One region of the Terriglobus albidus genome, then DNA from elsewhere that is predicted to be linked to it. Evidence: predicted binding sites of a transcription regulator. Region 1 holds the regulator's gene; the other holds the start of a gene.
The links. The regulator LexA, encoded in region 1, represses DNA repair genes until DNA is damaged. The targets are predictions, from matches to a motif close to CANTTCGCTTTTTATTCGC.
Positions count from the first base shown of each region.

Region 1 (3,413 bases):
ATCACGGGGACGGGCGCCGCAGGCTCTCGCTCGGGGACTACGGCCGCCGGTGCCGGCGTCTCCACCATATCTTCCTCTGCTGCCCGTAGGACATGCAGCAACTCATGCCGCCGTGGGCTTCTCGGTCCGTCTCCCACCGGTGCACCATCGGCACGCAGAATATCGACCGATGGAAATGCCTGACGTACCCAAGCGATAAATCCATCCACTTCCAGGTCCGGCAACCAGTTGTCGACAATAAGAGCTTCCGGAATATGCTGCTCCATGCTCGCCATCGCCTCTGCGCCGCCGGAAGCGGCCTCCACCTGCCAACGCAGGCCCTCAAGCGACGTAACCCATCGAAAACGCCGGTCTCCGTCTGCGCTGACAACAACGGCATGGCGAACGGATACCGATCCGTTCGCCACCCTAGTTTCAAATGGCATTATTTAAGGTCCCCTGGCCCGTCTTGCATCGCTTCTCGAAGCTGCTGCCGCATCCGCATTGCGATGCCATTCAAGCGTTCGCATTCCGTCAGACTGTCGGCTATGGCGCGACGCATGCCTTCCTCGTCGCCCTCCATCTCTGCCAACTCTAGACGGCACTGCAACGCCGTCAGCGGTTGGCACAGGTCATGCAGCATCACACTCAGTTCCTGCACCTGTTCACGATCCATAATTGTCACGCGTGTCGCAATATCCGTGTTGTACTACCGGCGGCTACGCTCTGTGAACCTGATTTTTCCGGAAGGCCACCGAGGAATGACATATTCCGTAACCGATAACCCTCGCCGCGAACCGTTTCAATCAACGCAGCGCCATCCGATACCCCTTGCACGGTCAGCTTCCGGCGCAGGTAGTTGATGTATACGTCCACAACATTGGTCCCAGTATGGGACGTTGTCCGCCAAACACCCTTCAGAAGCTGTGCACGGGAAACGGCCTTCCCCTTATGGAGCAGGAGGTACTCGAGCAGGGCATATTCCTTTGAGGTCAGCTCTACTTCCACGTCGGCCACGCGCACCTGACGGAGCATACGGTTCACTTCCAGGACACCGTACTTCAGAAGCTGATCGGGTACGTGCTTCTTCCGGCGCATCACAGCACGGCAGCGCGCTGTTAACTCATGGAAGCTGAATGGTTTGAGCAGATAATCGTCGGCTCCGAGATCCAGACAGCGCACCCGCTCTTCGACCTGAGTCCGCCCGGTCAGTACAAGTACGGAAGTGTGGGGCATCCTGCGGTGTACTTCCTCAAGCAGTTGAGCTCCATCCATTTTGGGCAAACTCAGATCCAGAACGACAAGCTCCGGATTCTCTTCCATTGCGTGATGGAGCGCGGCTTCTCCATCCTGTAACCACTCGACTTGATGACCTTCTTTTTCAAGTCCCCTCTTCAAGAGCATTCCAAGGGCTTTATCGTCTTCCACCAGCAGAATTCCCATTTGTTTCTCCAATTCACTGACTAACCTAGCGAAAAGCTAAAAGTTCCGACTCTTGCGTTCGTTCACGTCTTTGCAGATAAGACTTATGTACCTACCTTGATTCGTGCACAGGGGTAACCGCAAGCCTGCGTTACCAGGACTTTTTTGCCGCAGCCCCAAAACGGGAATCTAAAGAGGAATTTAGCGAGTTACTTCCTAACGTCTTCTCTGTTGCGATTCGCTTTTTATTCGCTAAAATGTCAGACATGGCAATTACCCGGCGGCAAAAGGACGTTCTCGACTTCCTCACCTCATTCACGCAGCGTTGCGGATATTCCCCTTCGTATGAGGAGATCGCCAGCGGCCTCGGCGTCAATTCGCTTGCCACCGTTCACAAGCACATCACGAACCTACAGAACAAAGGTTTGTTGCAGCGTGCACACAATCGCAGCCGTTCGATCGACGTTCTACCGGCACGTTCTTCCAAGAAAGGTACCGATCGCCTTCCACTGTTAGGCCGCATTGCCGCTGGACGGCCGGTGGAAGCAGTCGAGACGGCTGAAACCATCTCGCTCAGCGATATTCTTGGCAACCGGGAGGTCTTCGCTCTCGAGGTCCGTGGCGATTCCATGCGGGACGAACATATCGTCTCCGGCGACTATGTTCTGGTTGAGCGTACCCGCACCGCCCGGGAGGGCGAAATTGTCGTCGCTTTGGTGGACGGTACTGATGCCACCCTAAAGCGGTTTTACAGGGAAGGCAGCATGATTCGCCTACAACCTTCAAACTCCGAGATGGCGCCGATCTTCGCCCCGGCGGCCGCGGTAACGATCCAGGGTAAGGTCCTGGGCGTGCTACGAAAGTACTAGAGCATTTTTCCTGTTGCTGGGTATCCCGGGAGGAGCGTGCAGCGGCGTTTTCATTGCGGAAAACGAAAACGCCCGTAGATGCGGAAACCCTACACTACGCCTACAGGAAAAATGCTCTAACCCACCAGGCCGCCTAAGGGCGTGTCCTCTGTTACCTAACTTTCAGGGAACCAATCTCCTATTTCGCGCGTACTCCCTTCCGTAACCACCCCACCGGAGGATCAGGAGTATCATGGCCGCACCCCGCAAATCCAAGCGCAAACTGTATATCTGGGGCGGCATTGCCGTCGTCGTTCTGGCCGCGGGCCTTACGTTTGCCATCAAGGCCTCCGGCTCCAGTTCGAAGATTGATGCTTCCCAGTTGTCGAAGGTGGAACGCGGCGACATCGCTCGCTCTGTAGTTGCCACCGGTAAGGTTCAGCCCATCGTCAAAGTCGAGGTCAAATCCAAGGCCTCCGGCATCGTCACTAAGCTTTTTGCCGATATCAACCAGCCGGTCAAGATCGGCCAGCCTCTTGCCCAGCTCGACCAGCAGGAACTTCTCGATCAGGTTGCCGCCCAGAAGGCGCAACTGACCGCCGCAGAATCCAACGCTCGGGCCGCCGCCGCCGCAATCGAGTTCGACAAAGTGAATGCCCAGGCTCCTGATCTGCCCAACTTCAAAAACACTTACGAACGCGCTTTTGCGATGTCCAAGCAAGGAGTTGTCAGCCAGCAGGCGCTGGATGATGCGCAGCAGAAGTACGCTGCCGCCGCCAATGCGCGCGATAAAGCTCTTGCCCAGATCACCGTTGACACCGCCAAATTGCACCAGGCGGAGGCACAGGTTGCGCAGGCTCAGGCATCGCTCAAACAGCTTGAAGAGCAGCTCAGCTACACCAACATCGTCTCTCCGATCGACGGCATGATCCTCTCCCGGGATGTAGAGCTCGGCAATGCCGTCAGCTCCATTCTTGTGATGGGATCCACCGCCACCCTGGTCATGACCCTGGGCGATACAACCCAGGTCTACGTACAGGGCAAGGTCGATGAGAGCGATATCGGCAAGGTTTACCTGGGTCAGCCTGCTCGCATCCGCGTGGAAAGCTTCAAGGACAAAGTCTTCAACGGCAAGGTCACCAAGATCGCTCCGTTGGGTGTCGA
Region 1 is NZ_CP042806.1:4,045,874-4,049,286, forward strand. It holds gene FTW19_RS15950 (sigma-54-dependent transcriptional regulator) at 1-425, opposite strand, end outside; gene FTW19_RS15955 (HAMP domain-containing histidine kinase) at 425-655, opposite strand; gene FTW19_RS15960 (response regulator transcription factor) at 661-1,422, opposite strand; gene lexA (transcriptional repressor LexA) at 1,668-2,270, shown strand; gene FTW19_RS15970 (efflux RND transporter periplasmic adaptor subunit) at 2,503-3,413, shown strand, end outside.

Region 2 (3,413 bases), 2.2 Mb from region 1:
CAGCCAAACACCGGGCACAACGGCCTTCAACTCCTGCCTGAATCTGCCTGCAACAACGGCGAATCTTGCATTGGCACAGACCCGTAGCGGTGTAACGCTTGCCGCTCCGTACTCCGGTTACACCGCCGCCGCGGCTGTCAACTCAAATGCCACCATTGCTCACATGCTCACCTGGATGCCCCAGTATTCCGGTACCTCGGATACGTGGGGAAATGTCGCGAATGCGAATTACAACGCATTTCAGCTGAGCCTGGCTCATCGCGCGGCTCATGGTTTGACGCTGAATCTCAACTACACCTATTCGAAGAATATCGATGATGCCGGAACCGCCCGTTCGGGCTGGGATCTCCCTGCCGGCGTAACATCGACGGGCAGGGCATGGAAACAGAATGCGATCGACCGATCCCTCTCCATCAACTCGCAGCCGCATAACCTGAGCGTCTTTGGTGTCTATGAGCTGCCTTTCGGAAAGGGTAAGATCGGCGGGAACAACTTCCTTGTCCGCGCATTGCTTGGCGGATGGCAGACCGGAGACATCTTCCAGTACTCCTCCGGTCTTGCACTGGCCCTGGTCGGCTCCTGCAACACACAGCAAAACATCGGTCAAGGGACGTGCATGCCGGACTATAACCCCGCGTTCACCGGGTCAGTGCGCACCAGCGACGGCTGGGGTAAGGGAGTTACCGCGGCAACCCTGGGAACCAAGTCCTACTTGAATGGATATATCTCTACGACAAACTCAGGCATGGGCGCAGGCGGTGCGGCTTGTGGTTCATCGACGGGACCGTTCTGCAATGCCGGCAATGCCAAGATCGGTAACCTCACGCGTATTGGGGCGTATGGTCTACGCGGACCGAGCATCTATCGCCTCACATCAAACCTGCGCCGCACCTTCGACATCAATGACCGTGTGAAATTCCTCTTCGGTGTTGATTGCCAGAATGTAACGAACCACACCACCTTCGGAAACAATGCCGCGAATAACCAAATCACGGTCAACGTCAACAGCTCGACCTTCGGTACGTTGAACTTTGCCAGCGCGGACTCCCGCGCCTTCCAGTTCTCCGGCCGGTTGACCTTCTAGACTCTCCATACTCTTAAAACAGCGGGCCGCCTTTCATGGGTGGCTCGCTGTACGTATTTCAGGACTTTGCCCGTTGAGCGCGGGTCATGCATTCGGCGCGAATCGCCTCGTAGCGCTTATGCAGTTCGCCCAGCTCTTCATCGCTGAGCGATTCGATATCCATCATCTCGTTTTCGGCTTTGTCGATGGAGTGGATCAGCTCATCAAGCTTGAGATTGATGGCTTTGGCGTCACGATTCTGTGTGTTCTGAATCAAGAAGACCATGATGAAGGTGACGATGGTTGTGCCGGTATTGATGACCAGCTGCCAGGTGTCGGAATAATGGAACAGTGGGCCGGTAGCCGCCCACCCGCCAATCACCAGTACCGCTGCCAGGAACGCCCACTTCGATCCGACCCATGCAGATGCCTGCGCCGAGAAGTGCCCGAAAGTATCGGCCGTTGCCTGAGGTTTAACATTTGTCGATACGCGGACGGCGGCATTTTCCTTTTGAACTGTCTGATCTGCTGACATGCGCTGCCCCACCCAAAGCTACCAAGCAAAGACGTGAGTGACACATGTGCGGGTTGGCCGGGGCTGGATATAGCGAAGACCGTGACAAGACGTCACGACTGTGTGGCCGTCGAGCCTCTCGATCGATCACTTCAATCCGAGAATGTCAGTAGCGAATAGAAGGCGAAAATGTCACAATAGCGATGATGCCGGAGAACTTATCCGTGATTGAGGCCCTGGGAACGCGCAAGATCGTGCACGTCGACATGGATGCGTTCTATGCCTCGGTGGAGCAGAGGGACGATCCTTCATTGCGTGGACGGCCTGTTGTCGTGGCGTGGAAGGGTAAGCGGTCCGTGGTATGTGCGGCTTCGTATGAGGCGCGACGATTTGGTGTGCGGTCGGCGATGGCGGCGGTGCATGCAGAACGTCTGTGCCCTGAGGCGGTCTTCATCCCGCCTGATTTCACTCGCTATAAGGCAGTCTCGGCGGCAGTGCGTGAGATCTTTCAGCGTCACGCCGACCTGATTGAGCCGTTGTCGCTGGATGAGGCCTATCTCGATGTGACGGTGAACAAGACGGGGCTGCCGACGGCGACGCAGGTGGCGAAGACGATTCGGCGTCAGATCCGCGAAGAGCTGAATCTGACAGCCTCCGCCGGTGTGGCTCCGAATAAGTTTCTGGCGAAGATCGCCTCCGACTGGAAGAAGCCTGATGGACTGTTCGTGATTCAGCCGCATGAGGCGCAGGCATTTCTGTTGCCGCTTCCGATCGGGCGTATTCCAGGAGTTGGTAAGGTGACGGAGGTTCGGATGACGGAGCTTGGCGTGAAGACTGTCGGAGACATTCATGCGATGGAGATCGCGGCACTGGAGAGCTATTTCGGCCGTTGGGGTGTGCGCCTACATCAGCTATCTCGCGGCATCGACCACAACCCGGTCATGCCAAACCGGGTCCGTAAGCAGATCTCTGCTGAAGATACCTTTCCGGACGACGTTCCTCTGGCGGAGTGTGAATCGCATATTCGCAGGCTGGCAGAGAAAGTGTGGGTTGCGTCGCGGGAGAATGTGCGTGGTGCGAAGACCGTTGTGTTGAAGTTGAAGACGAAGGAGTTCAACACGCTGACGCGGAGCCTGACCTCCCAGATACCACCAGCGTCGTGTGAAGAAGTGACGAGTATCGCGCTGCGATTATGCGAGCGTGTTGCGCTGCCTCCCCAGCAGCTTTATCGCCTGGTCGGAGTAGGCCTCAGTAACTTTCAGGACGAAATGATGGAAGTAGAGTCTCCGTTGTTTTCTGCGATCAGAGAATCAGAGACAGATGCTCTTTGATCTCCTATCTATGGTTTTACGCAATGGTCTACCTGGATATTGCCGGAGAGCTGCTGAACGGGATTGGTTGAAGGCTTCTGCATGAGAGCATCGGCCGTCCATGTAGACGCGACAGCGATGCATGGGGCAACACGCGACTTGGCCTCTTCAATCTTTTGTGTCTGGAGCGGGGTGAGAAACCATGAAAGAGGCTGTGCGGAGCCCTGCTTCTTGCCATTGCTCTCTGTTGCATCCCGGTAGTCAAGGACGATGTGCTTAAACGGAATCTGCTGCGCCTGCAGCATGTCCATAAGGATCTCCAGTTCCCGGCGATTTCTGCGGCTGACGGCCTCGTGGCCAGCGGACCAGAATGCTCCCAAGGGACCAGAGAACTGCCGGAACGAGTTCCAGTATGTAGGGACATCTTTGCTGAAGGGGGCTTTCCCGCCCTGTTCAGGGCTTGAGTTTGCGTCGAGATCAGCGCCATCACGAATCTCGATCAGGAGCAGGGGAACTCCCAGTGTCT
Region 2 is NZ_CP042806.1:1,884,514-1,887,926, forward strand. It holds gene FTW19_RS07570 (TonB-dependent receptor) at 1-1,084, shown strand, start outside; gene FTW19_RS07575 (low affinity iron permease family protein) at 1,143-1,598, opposite strand; gene dinB (DNA polymerase IV) at 1,802-2,908, shown strand; gene FTW19_RS07585 (patatin-like phospholipase family protein) at 2,917-3,413, opposite strand, start outside.
Region 2: dinB (DNA polymerase IV) is a predicted target of LexA. The motif match lies at 1,750-1,768, and genes of this name have one in related genera.